3 regions of the Streptococcus sp. SP8 genome follow, and region 2 is predicted to be linked to each of the others. Evidence: predicted binding sites of a transcription regulator. Region 2 holds the regulator's gene; each other region holds the start of a gene.
What was found. Region 2 encodes Rex, which represses fermentation and respiration genes when NADH is low (regulators of the CRP and FNR family bind a similar motif). Its sites were predicted from a motif close to TTGTGAANTANTTCACAA; they were not measured.
Positions count from the first base shown of each region.

Region 1: a site for Rex is predicted at 1,731-1,748, ahead of adhP (alcohol dehydrogenase AdhP). Genes of this name have one in related genera too.
Region 3: a site for Rex is predicted at 3,921-3,938, ahead of PCY11_RS00030 (formate/nitrite transporter family protein). Genes of this name have one in related genera too.

Region 1 covers NZ_JAQFJL010000008.1:15,016-20,569, reverse strand. The annotation lists gene PCY11_RS06750 (NCS2 family permease) at 1-634, opposite strand, end outside; gene PCY11_RS06745 (Cof-type HAD-IIB family hydrolase) at 810-1,622, shown strand; gene adhP (alcohol dehydrogenase AdhP) at 1,811-2,833, shown strand; gene PCY11_RS06735 (PTS sugar transporter subunit IIB) at 3,208-4,197, shown strand; gene PCY11_RS06730 (PTS mannose/fructose/sorbose transporter subunit IIC) at 4,225-5,028, shown strand; gene PCY11_RS06725 (PTS system mannose/fructose/sorbose family transporter subunit IID) at 5,047-5,554, shown strand, end outside.
Region 2 covers NZ_JAQFJL010000001.1:185,902-191,455, forward strand. The annotation lists gene PCY11_RS00870 (CYTH domain-containing protein) at 1-205, shown strand, start outside; gene PCY11_RS00875 (ribose-phosphate diphosphokinase) at 278-1,234, shown strand; gene PCY11_RS00880 (cysteine desulfurase family protein) at 1,244-2,356, shown strand; gene PCY11_RS00885 (DUF1831 domain-containing protein) at 2,366-2,713, shown strand; gene PCY11_RS00890 (DUF4649 family protein) at 2,715-2,930, shown strand; gene PCY11_RS00895 (redox-sensing transcriptional repressor Rex) at 3,061-3,708, shown strand; gene radC (DNA repair protein RadC) at 3,761-4,444, opposite strand; gene PCY11_RS00905 (porphobilinogen deaminase) at 4,499-4,777, opposite strand; gene PCY11_RS00910 (class A sortase) at 4,947-5,554, opposite strand, start outside.
Region 3 covers NZ_JAQFJL010000001.1:5,280-10,833, forward strand. The annotation lists partial or broken gene PCY11_RS00005 (LPXTG cell wall anchor domain-containing protein) at 1-228, shown strand, start outside; gene PCY11_RS00010 (dihydrofolate reductase) at 375-884, shown strand; gene clpX (ATP-dependent Clp protease ATP-binding subunit ClpX) at 1,093-2,325, shown strand; gene yihA (ribosome biogenesis GTP-binding protein YihA/YsxC) at 2,337-2,939, shown strand; gene PCY11_RS00025 (glucosaminidase domain-containing protein) at 3,089-3,793, shown strand; gene PCY11_RS00030 (formate/nitrite transporter family protein) at 3,960-4,757, shown strand; ribosomal protein L10 leader region at 4,819-4,953, shown strand; gene rplJ (50S ribosomal protein L10) at 4,992-5,492, shown strand.

The DNA of each region.
Region 1 (5,554 bases), on a different contig from region 2:
TCCCTTTGACAACAAAGAAAATAGTAATTGCAAGACCAACAAGAGCCAAGAGGACCGACGGATTGTTAAAATCAACCAATCCAGGAACAGCAGATGCATTGGCTGAGATCGTTGCATTCGCCTTATCTGCTCCTTCTCCAACCACTGTATAGGTATGAGGGTCAATCGTGAATTTTAAAAATCCTGCATTCTTAATCCCAACATAGGCCAAGAAAATCCCGATCCCCGCAGAAATAGCAGAGCGAAGAGCAGTCGGAATCGATTCGATGATCATCTTCCGAACTTTTGTCAATGTGATAATCAATGAAATCACACCACAAATGAAGACCATTCCCAAAGCTTCCTGCCATGAGTATCCCATACCAAATACAACTGTAAAGGTAAAGAAGGCATTCAAGCCCATCCCAGGTGCTTGTGCATAAGGTAAATTGGCATAAAAAGCCATCATCAAGGTCCCGACAACGGATCCAATAATCGTTGCAAGGAAGACTCCTTGAGCTGGCATACCTGTTTGTGACAACATTTGAGGGTTTACGAAGAGGATATAACTCATCGCAAAAAAGGTTGTCAAACCAGCAAGAACCTCTGTCCGAACAGTGGTTCCATGTTCTGAAAGTTTAAAAAACTTATCCATTTCAGAATAAACTCCTTTTTCATCATTCTCGCTCCCAATCAATTTGCGAACGTTATATCTATTCTACCAAAAGATCTTTCGTCTTTCAAGAAATCCCGCTTCTCTTCTCGATTTTTGAGCGCTTTTCCGATTTTTCTGATATAATGGTCTCATTCTTCTCGAAAGGAACTGAAATATGCATAAAAAGATGATCGCTCTAGATCTAGACGGCACTCTCTTGAATTCCGAAAGCAAATTGAGCGACTTTACCATTGAGACCATTAAAAAAATTAGTGCTCTTGGCCATAAAGTCATTATTACAACAGGCCGCCCCTACCGTATGGCACATACCTACTACAAACAACTAGAGCTAGATACTCCGATGATCAATTTTAACGGCTCCCTTACGCATCTCCCAGAGAAAAAATGGGTGGATGAACAATGTTTGACTTTAGATAAAAAATACCTGCTAGATATGGTCGCCAACCGAGACACCATCCAAGCGGACTTTATAGCAGGCGAATACCGCAATAAATTCTTTATTACCGATCCCAATGAGCACGTCGCAGATCCTAAATTATTCGGTATTGAGGCTTTCCAACCAGAAAATCAATTCAACCCCGAACGGGTAACGAGCGACCCAAACTGTATCCTCTTTCAAACGAAAGCGGAAGACAAATATGCTCTGGCAGATGAAATGAATCGGCATTATGACTACAATCTGTCTATCAATACTTGGGGTGGTCCCTTAAATATTCTGGAATGCAATCCAAAAAATGTGACCAAAGCTTCTGCTCTGACCTACCTTCTGGATAAACTCAATATGGATCAGAAGGATTTGATTGCCTTTGGAGACGAGCACAACGATACCGACATGCTAGCACTAGCTGGTCATGGATACGCCATGAAAAATGCCAGCTCCGTCCTTCTCCCTTATGCAGACTCCGTCACAGATTTCACGAATAACGAAGATGGTGTCGCGCGACAACTCATTCAATTATTCTTATAATACTAATAGACATGAGCTATCCCTCATGTCTTTTTCTGAGCTAAATCCTTAATCAGTTAATCAATACCTTCCTATTTTTCCATTTTTTTCATTGCCTTGCCATCTGGTTTGTGATATTATTAACATAGTTATTAAAGAAGCGCTTTCAAAAAACTAAATCGCTTCTCGTTCACTTAAGGAGGAACAAAATGAAAGCTGTTGTTGTAAATCCAGAAGGTACTGGTGTTGAAATCGTTGCAAACAAAGACATGCGTCCACTTGAAACAGGGGAAGCACTTGTTCAAATCGAATACTGTGGTGTCTGCCACACTGACTTGCACGTTGCTCACGGGGACTTCGGTAAAGTTCCAGGCCGTGTTCTTGGACACGAAGGAATCGGTATTGTTAAAGAAGTTGCTCCAGATGTCAAGAGCCTAAAAGTTGGGGATCGTGTCAGTGTCGCATGGTTCTTCGAAGGATGTGGAACTTGTGAATACTGTACAACTGGTCGCGAAACTCTTTGCCGTACTGTAAAAAATGCTGGTTACTCTGTTGATGGAGGAATGGCTGAACAATGTATCGTTACTGCAGATTACGCAGTGAAAGTACCGGAAGGATTAGATCCAGCTCAAGCTTCTTCTATTACGTGTGCAGGTGTTACAACTTACAAAGCCATCAAAGAAGCCAAAGCTGAACCAGGACAATGGATCGTTATCTATGGAGCTGGTGGACTAGGAAACTTGGCTGTTCAATATGCTAAGAAAGTCTTCAACGCACATGTCATCGCTGTCGATATCAACAATGATAAACTAGAATTGGCGAAAGAAGTTGGTGCAGACTTTGTCATCAACGGTCGCGAAGTCGAAGATGTCCCAGGATTGATCAAAGAAAAAACAAACGGTGGAGCTCACTCTGCTGTCGTAACAGCCGTTTCTAAAGTAGCTTTCAACCAAGCAGTAGATTCTGTTCGTGCTGGTGGCCGCGTTGTCGCAGTTGGTCTTCCTTCTGAAATGATGGACCTCAGCATTGTGAAAACTGTATTAGATGGTATCCAAGTCATTGGTTCTCTTGTAGGAACTCGTAAAGACTTGGAAGAAGCTTTCCAATTTGGTGCAGAAGGCTTGGTAGTCCCTGTCGTTCAAAAACGTCCAGTAGAAGATGCTGTCAAAGTCTTTGACGAAATGGAAGCCGGAACCATTCAAGGACGTATGGTACTTGACTTTACAAACTAAACAACTGAACCTACAGGACTAGCCCAACTGGGCTAGTCTTTTTTGAGTGCTCTCAATCACTCTATTTTACAATTTATTATATATTTATTTTTGTTTTCGAGAATATCGTTTGATTGTCGGAATCTTTTCATTGAGAACAAAATCCTATAAAACATATCTATTATTGATTTTTTAAGCATCAACAAGTAATAAACAAAATGCATTCAAGAGCATTCTTTTTCTATCTAACGATAGTTTAATATAATAAATCAATGTTTTTACATCGAGATTTTGATAGAAAAATTGACTTAAGTGTGGAAACGATTTATAATAAAGTAGCTTAAAGTTTTCTTAAACTGAAAGTCAAACAAATTTTATAAGGAGGAATGTCAATAATGAGTATTGGTATCATTATTGCTAGCCACGGTGAATTTGCAGCTGGAATCCACCAATCCGGCTCGATGATCTTTGGGGATCAAGAGAAAGTTCAAGTGGTTACGTTCATGCCAAGTGAAGGCCCGGATGATCTCTATGCTAAATTTAATGCAGCTGTTGCCGCATTTGATGCAGAAGATGAAGTCTTGGTTTTGGCTGACCTTTGGAGTGGTTCTCCATTTAACCAAGCAAGTCGCGTCATGGGAGAAAATCCAGATCGTAAATTTGCGATCATCACAGGATTGAACCTTCCGATGTTGATTCAAGCTTATACAGAACGTTTGATGGATGCAAATGCCGGCGTTGATCAAGTCGCTGCAAACATCATCAAGGAAGCAAAAGACGGTGTCAAAGCCCTTCCAGAAGAATTGAATCCTGTTGAAGAAGCTAGTACAGCCGCTGCTGCTCCTGTAGTCCAAGCTGCTATTCCAGAAGGAACAGTTATCGGAGATGGAAAACTCAAGATTAACCTTGCCCGCTTAGATACACGTCTTCTTCATGGACAAGTCGCAACTGCTTGGACACCTGATTCAAAAGCCGATCGGATCATTGTTGCTTCAGATTCTGTTGCCAAAGATGAACTCCGTAAGGAATTGATCAAACAAGCGGCACCAAATGGTGTGAAAGCAAACGTTGTCCCAATTCAAAAATTGATCGACGTTGCAAAAGATCCACGTTTTGGAAATACCCATGCTTTGATCTTATTTGAAACACCTCAAGATGCTCTTCGCGCCATTGAAGGTGGTGTTCCGATTAAAACCTTGAACGTTGGTTCAATGGCCCACTCAACTGGTAAAACCATGGTGAACAATGTGTTGTCAATGGATAAAGATGACGTGGCTACATTTGAAAAAATGCGTGATCTTGGAGTTGAATTTGACGTCCGTAAAGTACCAAATGACTCTAAGAAAGATTTGTTTGACTTAATTAACAAAGCTAACGTTCAATAATCGATTACTTACGAAAGGATTTTAAACATGTCTATTATTTCTATGGTATTAGTGGTCGTTGTTGCCTTCTTAGCAGGTCTTGAAGGTATCCTTGACCAATTCCAATTCCACCAACCCCTTGTTGCTTGTACCTTAATCGGTTTGGTAACAGGTAATTTGACTGCTGGCATTATGCTTGGTGGTTCACTTCAATTTATTGCACTTGGCTGGGCAAACATTGGTGCCGCAGTTGCACCCGATGCTGCCCTTGCATCTGTCGCTGCTGCCATCATCATGGTACTTGGGGGAGACTTCAGTACAAAAGGAATCGTTGTCGCTCAAAGTGTCGCTATTCCACTTGCAGTTGCTGGTCTTTTCTTGACCATGATCGTCCGTACCCTTTCCGTTGGTTTGGTTCACACTGCCGACGCTGCTGCTAGAAAAGGGGATATCAAAGGTGTAGAACGCGCTCACTTTGTGGCCCTTCTTCTTCAAGGTCTTCGTATCGCCATTCCTGCAGCCCTCTTGTTGATGATTCCTGCTGAAACTGTCAAAACTGCTCTTGAACAAATGCCAAAATGGCTCTCTGATGGAATGCAAATCGGTGGTGGTATGGTTGTAGCCGTTGGTTATGCCATGGTTATCAACATGATGGCGAGTCGTGAAGTATGGCCATTCTTTGCCATCGGTTTTGCCCTTGCTGCCGTTAGCCAATTGACCTTGATTGCTCTTGGAGCAATTGGTGTTGCCCTTGCCTTGATCTACCTCACTCTTTCTAAGAAAGGTGGCAATGGAGGTGGCGGAGCCGCTACTTCTAACGATCCAATCGGCGACATTCTCGAAGACTATTAAGAAAGGTGTGACACTATCATGACTGAAAAATTACAATTATCTAAATCAGATCGTCAAAAAGTTTGGTGGCGTTCAACCTTCTTGCAAGGTTCTTGGAACTATGAACGGATGCAAAACTTGGGTTGGGCTTACTCATTGATCCCAGCTATCAAAAAACTCTACACGAAGAAAGAAGACCAAGCGGCTGCTCTTGAACGTCACATGGAATTCTTCAACACTCACCCATACGTTGCCGCTCCTATCATCGGGGTAACACTTGCTCTTGAAGAAGAAAGAGCAAACGGTGCTGCGATTGACGATGCTGCCATCCAAGGGGTTAAAATTGGTATGATGGGTCCTTTGGCAGGTATCGGAGATCCAGTCTTCTGGTTTACAGTACGTCCTATCCTTGGTGCCCTTGGTGCATCACTTGCTGCATCTGGTAACATCCTTGGCCCACTCATCTTCTTTATCGCATGGAATGCGATTCGTATGGCCTTCTTGTGGTACACGCAAGAACTTGGTTACAAAGCAGGTTCTGAAATTA
Region 2 (5,554 bases):
TACAACAGAACGATTCGAAAAAGAAACAGCTGCAGGATTGGTGGCACTAGACCACAGTCTCTATCTAGACACTGAAGATTATGAATTAGAAATCGAGGTCGAAACCGCTGAGCAGGAAGAAAATTTCCATCAGTTCATCAAAGAGCATGGAATCGTCTACAAAGCTGCAAAAAATAAAATCGCAAGATTGGCGGAAAGATTGTAAAATAGCTGAAATTATCGCAAATTTTTGCTAAAATAGTGTTAAGATCAAAAATCTAAATGAGGTTGGAATCACATGTCAGATAAAAAAAATATGAAGCTCTTCTCTCTCAATTCAAATCCAGAGATTGCGCAAAAAATCGCGGATCATGCTGGGGTTCCACTTGGGAAAATTTCATCCCGTCAATTCTCAGATGGTGAAATCCAAGTCAATATTGAGGAAAGTGTTCGTGGATATGATATTTATATCATTCAATCAACCAGTTTCCCTGTCAACAATCACTTGATGGAACTCTTAATTATGGTGGATGCTTGCCAACGGGCCAGCGCAAATACTGTCAATGTGGTCATGCCTTACTTCGGTTATGCTCGCCAAGACCGGACTGCTGCTCCTCGCGAACCAATTACTGCTAAGCTTGTCGCAAATATGTTGGTCAAAGCTGGGGTGGATCGTGTCGTCACTCTGGATCTCCATGCAGTGCAAGTCCAAGGTTTCTTCGATATTGCCGTGGATAACCTCTTTACCATTCCACTTTTTGCAGAACACTACATCAACAAAGGTCTAACTGGTCCTGATGTCGTAGTCGTCAGCCCTAAAAACTCTGGTGTCAAACGAGCTCGCAGTTTAGCAGAATATCTTGATGCACCGATTGCGATCATTGATTACGAGCAAGATGATGCGAACCGTGATTATGGCTATATTATCGGGGATGTCAAAGACAAGAAAGCGATCTTGATTGACGATATCCTCAATACTGGTAAGACATTCTCAGAAGCTGCGAAAATCGTCAAACGCGAAGGTGCTACTGAAATTTATGCTGTATCAAGCCATGGTTTATTTGTAAAAGGAGCTGTTGAATTATTAGACCAAGCTCCGATCAAAGAAATCTTAGTAACCGATTCTGTTGCTCCAAATGGACCAACACCAAAAAATATTAACTATCTGACAGCTAGCGAACTGATCGCTGAAGCTATTGTTCGCATTCAAGAAAGAAAACCTGTTAGTCCTCTATTTGCCTACCACAAGAAATAAGGTCTTAATGTGATATATTTTGATAATGCCGCAACAACTCCCCTTCTACCTGAAGTCATTGATAAAATGTCTGAAACTATGAAGACCACTTTTGGAAATCCATCGAGCCTTCATGCTCATGGACGGATGGCTAGTAAACTTCTCCGGGAATCTCGCGAGCAGATTGCTCAGTCTCTCCATACTCTTCCAAATCGTATTTTCTTCACTTCAGGTGGATCAGAAAGTAATAATACCGTTATAAAAGGCTACTGCTTGAAACACCAAGCAGATGGCAAACACATCATTACGACCGCTTTGGAACACCATGCGGTTCTAGAACCCATCGAATATCTTGTAGAACGTTTCGGTTTTGAAGTTACGATCGTCCAACCAAGAGTTGGACGCATTCTGGCTAGTGATATCAAGGCCGCTCTTAGACCGGATACTATTCTTGTCTCTACCATGTTTGCCAATAACGAGACTGGCGATCTTCTACCGATTAAAGAAATCGGAGAACTCTTAAAAGATCATCCAGCTGCCTTTCACGTTGATGCTGTCCAAGCAATCGGAAAGGTCCCTGTCTATCCCGAAGAGTTGGGAATTGATTTTCTCAGTGCTTCTGCCCACAAATTCCATGGACCAAAGGGAGTTGGTTTCCTTTATGCAGCTGTCCCAGACTTTGATAATCTCATCCATGGTGGGGATCAGGAAAGTAAGATGAGAGCCAGCACGGAAAATCTCATTTCTATTGTCGGGATGGCAACTGCGCTTCAGCAAGCTACACTTCATCAAGAAGAAAATTTCAACCAGGTTCAAAAACTTGGCCAGGAACTAGTCAATGGTTTAGCAGCCTACGACTACTACGTAAATGCGAATGACGATCATCTTCCATTTGTTTGGAACCTTGGCTTTCCGGGTGTCCAAAATGATGTATTATTGATGCGACTCGATCTTGCTGGAATTTCTGTCTCTACAGGTTCTGCTTGTACCGCCGGTACAGTTCAACCCAGCCATGTCCTTGAGGCGCTCTATGGAAAAGATAGCTCACGCCTAAAAGAATCCCTTCGAATTAGTTTTTCAGAACTCAATACCGTAGAGGAGGTTCAAGACTTCCTCTCAAAACTTAAAGAAATTTTATCATAGGAGAACAATATGGCTTTTGAAACAAGTGTTTCATTGAAAGACTGCAAATATACCTATAGTCTACACCCAAATGTTAAAAAATATACCTTACGTGACAATACATTTGCTGTTACAAAAGTTGGAAATTACGAGTTAAATCGTTTGCTCGAAGCTGTTCCAAATAGCGGTGAAGGCTTCTTGCTTAAAATTATCTTCAACAAAGACCTCACAGGTTTTAAAATCAATATTACAGATAAGTCTGGACTTCGTCTGGTGAATATCTTTAAAAATCCAGAAAATGACATTATCCAACAAAAATTTTATTTCCTAATGGATAGTCTTGTCGAAAGAGAAATTTTCAACAAAACAGAGGTCTAATATGGTAACCCTAACTTATATCGACGCTTACCAAGTAGAACGAATGACTACTTATCCCGACCTTGCAGCCTGCATCCTAGCATTTTCAGGCTGTGTAACCCTGCCTGACTCTTACTCAATTGTTTCCATTGAATACAAGGGTGAAAAACTCCCCTATAAGGGGAGAGTCGATGGGCTCTATGCTTTTTTGAAAAAGGTAGAGCAAGCTGAAAACTAAGCTGATGGTGATGGAACTCTCCCATCACCATCAGCTTTTTCTTTAGACAAAAATATTTTTGAAAAACCGTTCAAGATAGTTGATTTTTTCACAATCTTCCTATACAATAAGAGGGAAAGGTTGTGATATTGTGAAACATGATAAAAATACTCCAATTCCACGCGCAACAGCAAAACGCTTATCGCTCTACTACCGCATTTTTAAACGCTTTAACTCTGAAAAAATAGAGCGCGCCAATTCCAAGCAAATTGCGGATGCAATTGGGATTGACTCTGCTACTGTTCGCAGAGATTTTTCTTATTTTGGTGAATTGGGAAGACGTGGATTTGGTTATGATGTAAAAAAACTGATGAACTTCTTTGCAGATCTTTTAAATGACAATGCTATTACTAATGTCGCTATTGTTGGGATCGGAAATATGGGAAGCGCCCTTCTTAATTACCGTTTCCATGAGCGAAATAAAATGAAAATTGTCATGGCTTTTGATGTAGATGATCATGAACTGATTAATACCAAAAGTAAGGATGGGATCCCCATTTATGGGATTTCTACGATCAAAGAGAATCTCAAAAAAGAAGGCATTCAAACAGCCATTCTAACTGTTCCAAGTGTTAAGGCTCAAGAAGTTGCTAGTCTTTTAGTAGATGCTGGTGTCAAAGGAATTCTAAGCTTTTCTCCAGTCCATCTGACAGTTCCTAAAGAGGTTGTTGTCCAATATGTCGATCTTACTAGTGAATTGCAAACACTTCTTTATTTTATGCGTAAAAACGAAGAATAAAGACTTATACTTCAACAACAAAAAGGTTGGAACAAGAAGGTTCCAACCTTTTTTATACCAAATAATCCGTTTCTTCTCGATAACTATAGTAGTTTTCTTCGGATACAATCAAATGATCCAATAGGGTCAACCCCATTACTTCACAGGCCTCTAAGACTCGCTGAGTGACTTCATCATCATTTTTACTGGGGAACACAGCACCAGATGGATGATTGTGAGCCAAGATGATGGAGGTTGCCATGTGTTTTAGGGCATAATGCAGGATTTCACGTGGCTCCGCAATACTTCTATTCACGGTTCCAATAAAAATGGTCTGTTGATGAATAATTTCATTCTGCGTATTTAAATAGAGGGCAACTAGGTGCTCCTGTTTCTTATGGCCGATTTCCTGTTGTATTTTATGGGCCAATTTCTGGCTGCTCATGATCTGTTCAGAACTCATTAATTCATCTTTATGAATCCTTCGTCCAAACTCAATCACAGCCTGAAGTTCGATGGCCTTCACCCGGCCAATGCCAGATATTTCCTGTAGCTCCTCTAGGGTTAATTGACTTAACTCCTTTAAACTATTAACCGAACTCAAGAGACCTTGTGCAATCTCATAAACGCTTTTTTGCTTATTGCCTGTCCGTAAGAGAATGGATAACAATTCTTGATGACTCAGCTTATCTACCCCTTCAGAAACCAAACGTTCTCTAGGAAGCAAAGATGGTTCAATAAATGATATGTCGTACATAATTTCCTCCTCACTTATTAATTCGTAATAAATTGAGAAAATAACGACCTTTCATTATTTACAGGCGATTTCTTGCTTCAAATCATCTAACACTAAGGCTTCATCTTTATTAAAGCGGATCTGATAACCTGTTTGAACTTGTTCAAGCTCCTTTAAAAACTGTTGAATTTCACAGCGGATCAAGTACTCCTGACTCTGAGGAATGGCTTCTAAGGTTTGGTAGACTTGCTCTACTTCGTAGATTCCTTTCGTAATTAATCCATTTCGTGGAAAATCATTTATTAAGAGATTATAGAAATGATGCAAGTGATGATAAATTCGCTCTTTTGTCACTATTCTACCTCCTTATCATACTCTTTCTCCTCTATTATATACTGATTTTCCCTCAATATTATGACAAGTTCCTTACATTATATTACCAATCTCTTACAATTTTACAAGAATTTCTCCTATCTTCCTACATAGAAAAAGCCCAGACATCTCTGTCTCGGGCTTTATTTTCTTAGAGTTGCATTTGATTATAAGACTTGCTGAATGAATCCAGGATGTCCTTTGGAGCCTTGTCATAGTCAACAGAGGTTTCCAAGTTTCCTTTTACAATCGTTCGGTAAGTCGCTGCAGCATCCTCACAGGTCACCAAGGTGATTTCATTGACACCTTCACGATCTTGAATGACATCTACACGGTCTGGAGTCACTGTCTCAACAGACGAGATGACATAAGTATAGATTTTTTCTTTGTCCGTGATGTAGATCTTCATACCAGCCTTGGCTTTCTCTAATGGTGAGAACAGCATGGCATTTGCTCCAGTAAGGCCAAATACGTGGTGACTAGCAAGAGAATAATTGCCTTGTCCCATGACTTGGTTTTCCTTCATAGTCCCTGCTCCATAGTAAAGGGCTACGTTTTCAAGTCCTTTAAAAATTGGAAGGTTCATGTTCAATTCAGGAATCGAAATCCCCCCAATTACAGGAAGTTTTTGAGCTTGCCATTGGGCATTGATCACGGCTTCCGTCGAGAGTGACTGGACATGTTGGAAATCAAAGCTCGTCTTCACTTCTTTGTTTTTATCAATAGTCTTTTTATCGACCTTGCTAACCTGATATTGGT
Region 3 (5,554 bases), 180 kb from region 2:
ACACCAGAACCACAACCACAACCTACTCCACAACCAAAACCAGAAGAACCAACGATTCCTGTCGTTCCAGAAACGAAAGAAGAAGTGAAGTATATCGATCCACAAAATCCAACTGCACAACTTCCAAACACGGGAACAAAAGAATCTTCTACTGCTGGTCTTGCAATCTTTAGTGCTTTAGCAGGTCTCTCATTATTCGGATTTGCAAAACGCAAAAAAGAAGACTAAGCTAACTTGTGGCTAAGAAAAACCGCGAAAATCTCGCGGTTTTTTCTGTTTGTATTTAAAAAAATATCCTCCAAACTAGATAGTTGAAATCAGTCTTTTATAAGAAAATTTGATAAAATAGAAGTATCAGTGTAAAGGATGAGAGAATGAAAAAGATAATTGGTATCTGGGCTCAAACTGAAAATGGCATTATTGGAAAGGACCAAGTCATGCCTTGGCACCTGCCAGCTGAGCTTCAGCATTTCAAAGAAACGACCATGGGGCAAGCCATTCTCATGGGAAGAGTGACCTTTGATGGTATGAAAAAACGGGTTCTACCAGGTCGGACTAGCATTATCTTAACGCAAGATCAAGCCTACGATTCTGAAAATGACGCTGTACTTGTCATGCACAGCAAAGATGAAGTCTTGGAGTGGTATCAGAACCAAGAGAAGAATCTTTATATTATCGGTGGCAGTCAGATTTTAAAGCTCTTTTCTGACCAGTTAGAAGAGTTGATCCAGACCATGATTCATGCAACGATTGATGGAGATACATTGGCACCAAAATTTGAAGAGAACCGCTATGAAAGAGTCCGTCAAGTCCATCATCCGAAAGATGAAAAGAACCAATATGATTTTACGGTCAACTATTATAAGAGAAAGGATTTAGACTAATGGAGCGAAGTGTCTTTGGTTTTTTTACAGCTGTCTTATGCGTCATCTGTTTGATTTGCGCCTTACAAACCTTTCGTAAAAAACGGTTTGGCCTCGCTATTTTATTCTTACTAAATGCTTTTACCAATCTTGTGAATTCCATTCACGCCTTTTACATGACCTTATTTTAAACTAAATAGAAACAGAAAATGACAGAAAGAGGAAATACATGCCAACGAATCAAAATAATGATATGATGGTTTATTGTTCATTTTGCGGAAAGAGTCAAGATGAAGTCCAAAAAATCATTGCAGGAAACAACGCGTTTATCTGTAATGAATGTGTAGAGTTAGCACAAGAAATTATCCGTGAGGAGCTAGCAGAAGAAGTTCTTGCAGACCTTAGCGAAGTTCCAAAACCAATCGAATTGCTCAATATATTGAACCACTATGTGATCGGTCAAGATCGTGCCAAACGTGCCCTTGCTGTAGCGGTATATAACCACTACAAACGCATCAACTTCCACGATACGCGTGAAGATGAGACAGATGTTGAATTGCAAAAATCAAATATCCTCATGATTGGCCCTACTGGTTCAGGTAAGACTTTCTTAGCCCAAACCTTAGCACGTAGCTTGAATGTCCCATTTGCCATTGCAGATGCAACAGCCTTGACTGAAGCTGGTTATGTAGGAGAAGACGTTGAAAACATTCTCTTGAAACTTCTTCAGGCGGCTGATTTTAACATCGAGCGCGCTGAACGAGGCATTATCTATGTCGATGAAATCGATAAGATCGCTAAGAAAAGTGAAAATGTCTCTATCACACGTGACGTTTCTGGTGAAGGGGTACAACAAGCCCTCTTAAAGATCATCGAAGGAACCGTCGCTAGTGTCCCACCTCAAGGGGGACGTAAACACCCACAACAAGAGATGATCCAAGTGGATACCAAGAATATTCTCTTCATCGTAGGTGGGGCTTTTGACGGGATCGAAGAAATTGTCAAGCAACGTCTCGGTGAAAAAGTCATCGGTTTCGGTAAAAACAATAAAGCTATTGATGAATCAAGCTCTTACATGCAAGAAATCGTGGCAGAAGATATTCAAAAATTCGGGATTATCCCAGAATTGATCGGACGTCTTCCAGTCTTTGCTGCTCTTGAGCAATTGACAGTTGACGACCTTGTCCGTATCTTGAAAGAGCCACGCAATGCCTTGGTAAAACAATACCAAACCTTGCTCTCTTATGATAACGTTGAATTGGAATTCGATGATGAAGCTCTTCAAGAGATTGCTAATAAAGCCATCGAAAGAAAAACAGGAGCTCGTGGACTTCGTTCGATTATCGAAGAAACCATGATGGATGTCATGTTTGAAATTCCAAGTCAAGAAGATGTCAAACTTGTTCGAATTACAAAAGAAGCTGTAGATGGAACTGAAAAACCCATTCTCGAAACAGCCTAGAAAGATAAAATATGGAAATTAACACACATAATGCGGATATCCTCTTAAGCGCTGCAAATAAGAGTCATTATCCTCAAGATGAGATTCCAGAAGTTGCACTTGCCGGTCGATCCAATGTCGGCAAGTCTTCTTTTATTAATACTCTCTTAAATCGAAAAAACCTGGCCAGAACATCTGGGAAACCAGGTAAAACCCAATTGCTCAATTTCTTCAATATCGATGATAAACTCCGTTTGGTAGACGTACCTGGTTATGGCTATGCACGTGTCTCTAAAAAAGAGCGCGAGAAGTGGGGGCGGATGATCGAAGAATATCTCACCAGCCGGGAGAATTTAAAAGCAGTCGTTAGCCTAGTCGATTTTCGCCACGAACCTTCAGCAGATGATGTTCAGATGTATGAATTCTTAAAATATTATGAGATTCCTGTGATCTTAGTTGCTACCAAGGCAGATAAGATTCCACGTGGAAAATGGAACAAACACGAATCGATCATCAAGAAAAAACTAGATTTTGATCCAGCTGACACCTTTATCGTCTTTTCTTCTGTAACCCGGGAAGGATTAGAGAAGTCATGGGTTGCTATTTTAGAAAATGCGTTTTACGAAATAAATTGAAATGACATGAAAATGTCATTTTTGTTTTGGATTTATCTCGCAATTGTAATACAAGTGTAATATAAGTGCCTTTGTTTTCTTCTATTTATATGGTATAATCTCTATAAAGATAAAAGATGATAAAAAATTAATTGGAGATAAATTGTATTATGAAAAAGAAAATACGGAATAAAACGAAATTATTTGGTTTGTTCGTTTCTGTATTAGCAGTGGGGACATTTGCTGCTGCTATGAGCGAGCACGTCACATCAGTTGGTGCTAATGATGGAACTTACCAAGCTTATTCAGACCCTACTGAAGCTTTCATCTCACAAATTGGTGAGTCAGCTCGTCAGCTCGGTCAAGAGAATGACCTTTATGCTTCCGTTATGATTGCACAAGCGATCTTGGAAAGTGGATCAGGACAGTCTGGTTTGGCTTCTTATCCACATTACAACCTTTTTGGAATTAAAGGAAGTTATGCTGGGCAATCTGCAGTGATGCAAACTTGGGAAGATGATGGTGCTGGAAACGCGTATACGATTAATGATGCTTTCCGTTCATACCCATCTTACTATGAATCATTGCAAGACTATGTAGCAGTTTTGAAACAAGGACATTTTGCAGGTGCTTGGAAGAGTAACACATCAAGTTATCAAGACGCAACAGCTGCTTTGACAGGTGTTTATGCGACAGATACTAGCTACTACGCAAAGCTCAATAATATCATTGAAACCTATAATTTGACTCAATATGATTCACCAAATGTTCAAGGTGGTATTACAGGTTCGGTATACAATCCATATCGTCAACAGTTCACTTCACAAGAAATCTTGAATTTGGATATCGCTTGGGCGAACCGTTTGAATTATTAAAACTAAAACAGGCATCTGCCTGTTTTTTTGTTGTTTTTAGCAAACACTGATATTCGATATAAAACGTATATGATGAAAAGTTAAGAATTCTTCCTGAAAACCTTTTCAAACTTTTCTCTCTATGATATAATGATTTTATTCACAAACATTATATAAGGAGAATATTATGTCTGAATCTAATTTCATTCAAAAAGTAGGAGCGGCGTGTAATAAGAAAGAGGATCTCTATCAGAAATCTAAAACGCGCTATGCAGTCCGTTCTATTTTTGCTGGAGGATTTCTTACTTTAAGTACGGCGGTCGGAGCAGTTGCAGCTGACTTATTAAATACCTTTGTACCTGGATTGGGTCGTTTTCTATTTCCATTCATCTTTGCCTGGGGCTTGGTTTACCTCTTATTTTTAAATGCGGAATTAACCACCTCAAATATGATGTATTTGACGGCGGGTACCTATCTAAAGAAGATTCATTGGAAGAAAGCTCTGGAAATTCTTCTTTATTGTACCTTCTTTAATTTAATTGGTGCTTTAATCGTCGCTTTTCTTTTCAATCAAACAACTGCCTTCGCACATATCGATCCAAAAGGTTTCCTAGCCACGGTAGCAGAAAATAAACTACAACGTAGCAATCAAGTAGTTTTCTTTGAAGGCGTTATTGCCAATATCTTTGTAAATATTGCTATTCTTTCTTATCTATATTTCAAAGATGAAACAGCCAAGGTGCTCTTAGCACTCTCAGCTATCTATATGTTTGTCTTTATGACCAACGAACACTTGGCTGCAAACTTTGCTTCTTTCTCATTATTGAGCTTTAATTCAGTTTCTAGCCAATTGCCACATTTTGAGTTTTTAAATATTTTACGTCATTATAGCGTCACCTTTTTTGCCAACTGGGTAGGAGGAGGAGTCTTAATGGGACTAGCCTATGCTTGGTTGAATAATATCAAGAGCCTCTACAACGATTAAAAAATATAAAAAAAGTTTGCAAAAGTACTTGCATTCTTTTTTTATATATGATAAACTAATCTACGGTTTGAAAAAACTGCCTAAGACAGTAGGGGAGCTCGACTCATAAAGATCCTACCGAGGACAAAACGTATCAATTAAAAGAAGCGTATTGTACTTTCGTGTCTAGGTTTGGGCGCGTTTTTCTTTTGGAAAAATTCCCCAAGCAAAATAATTACGGAGGTGAACACACTAATGAGTGAAGCAATTATTGCTAAAAAAGCGGAACTTGTTGACGTAGTAGCTGAAAAAATGAAAGCTGCTGCATCAATCGTCGTTGTAGATTCTCGCGGTTTGACAGTTGAGCAAGATACAGTTCTCCGTCGCAACCTTCGCGGAAGCGAAGTTGAGTTTAAAGTTATCAAAAACTCAATCTTGCGTCGTGCAGCTGAAAAAGCTGGTCTTGAAGATCTTGCATCTGTATTCGTTGGACCTTCTGCAGTAGCATTTTCTAACGAAGATGTTATCGCACCTGCGAAAATCTTAAACGATTTTGCAAAAGACGCTGAAGCACTTGAAATCAAAGGTGGTGCAATCGAAGGCGCTGTCGCATCTAAAGAAGAGATTCTTGCACTTGCAACTCTTCCAAACCGCGAAGGACTTCTTTCTATGCTCCTTTCTGTACTTCAAGCGCCAGTGCGCAACGTTGCTCTTGCAGTCAAAGCGGTTGCAGACAACAAAGAAGACGCAGCTTAATCTTAAGCTACGCAGCGTAGCCTAGCTACAAAAAAATAAAAATATAAAATTAAAACTTATTT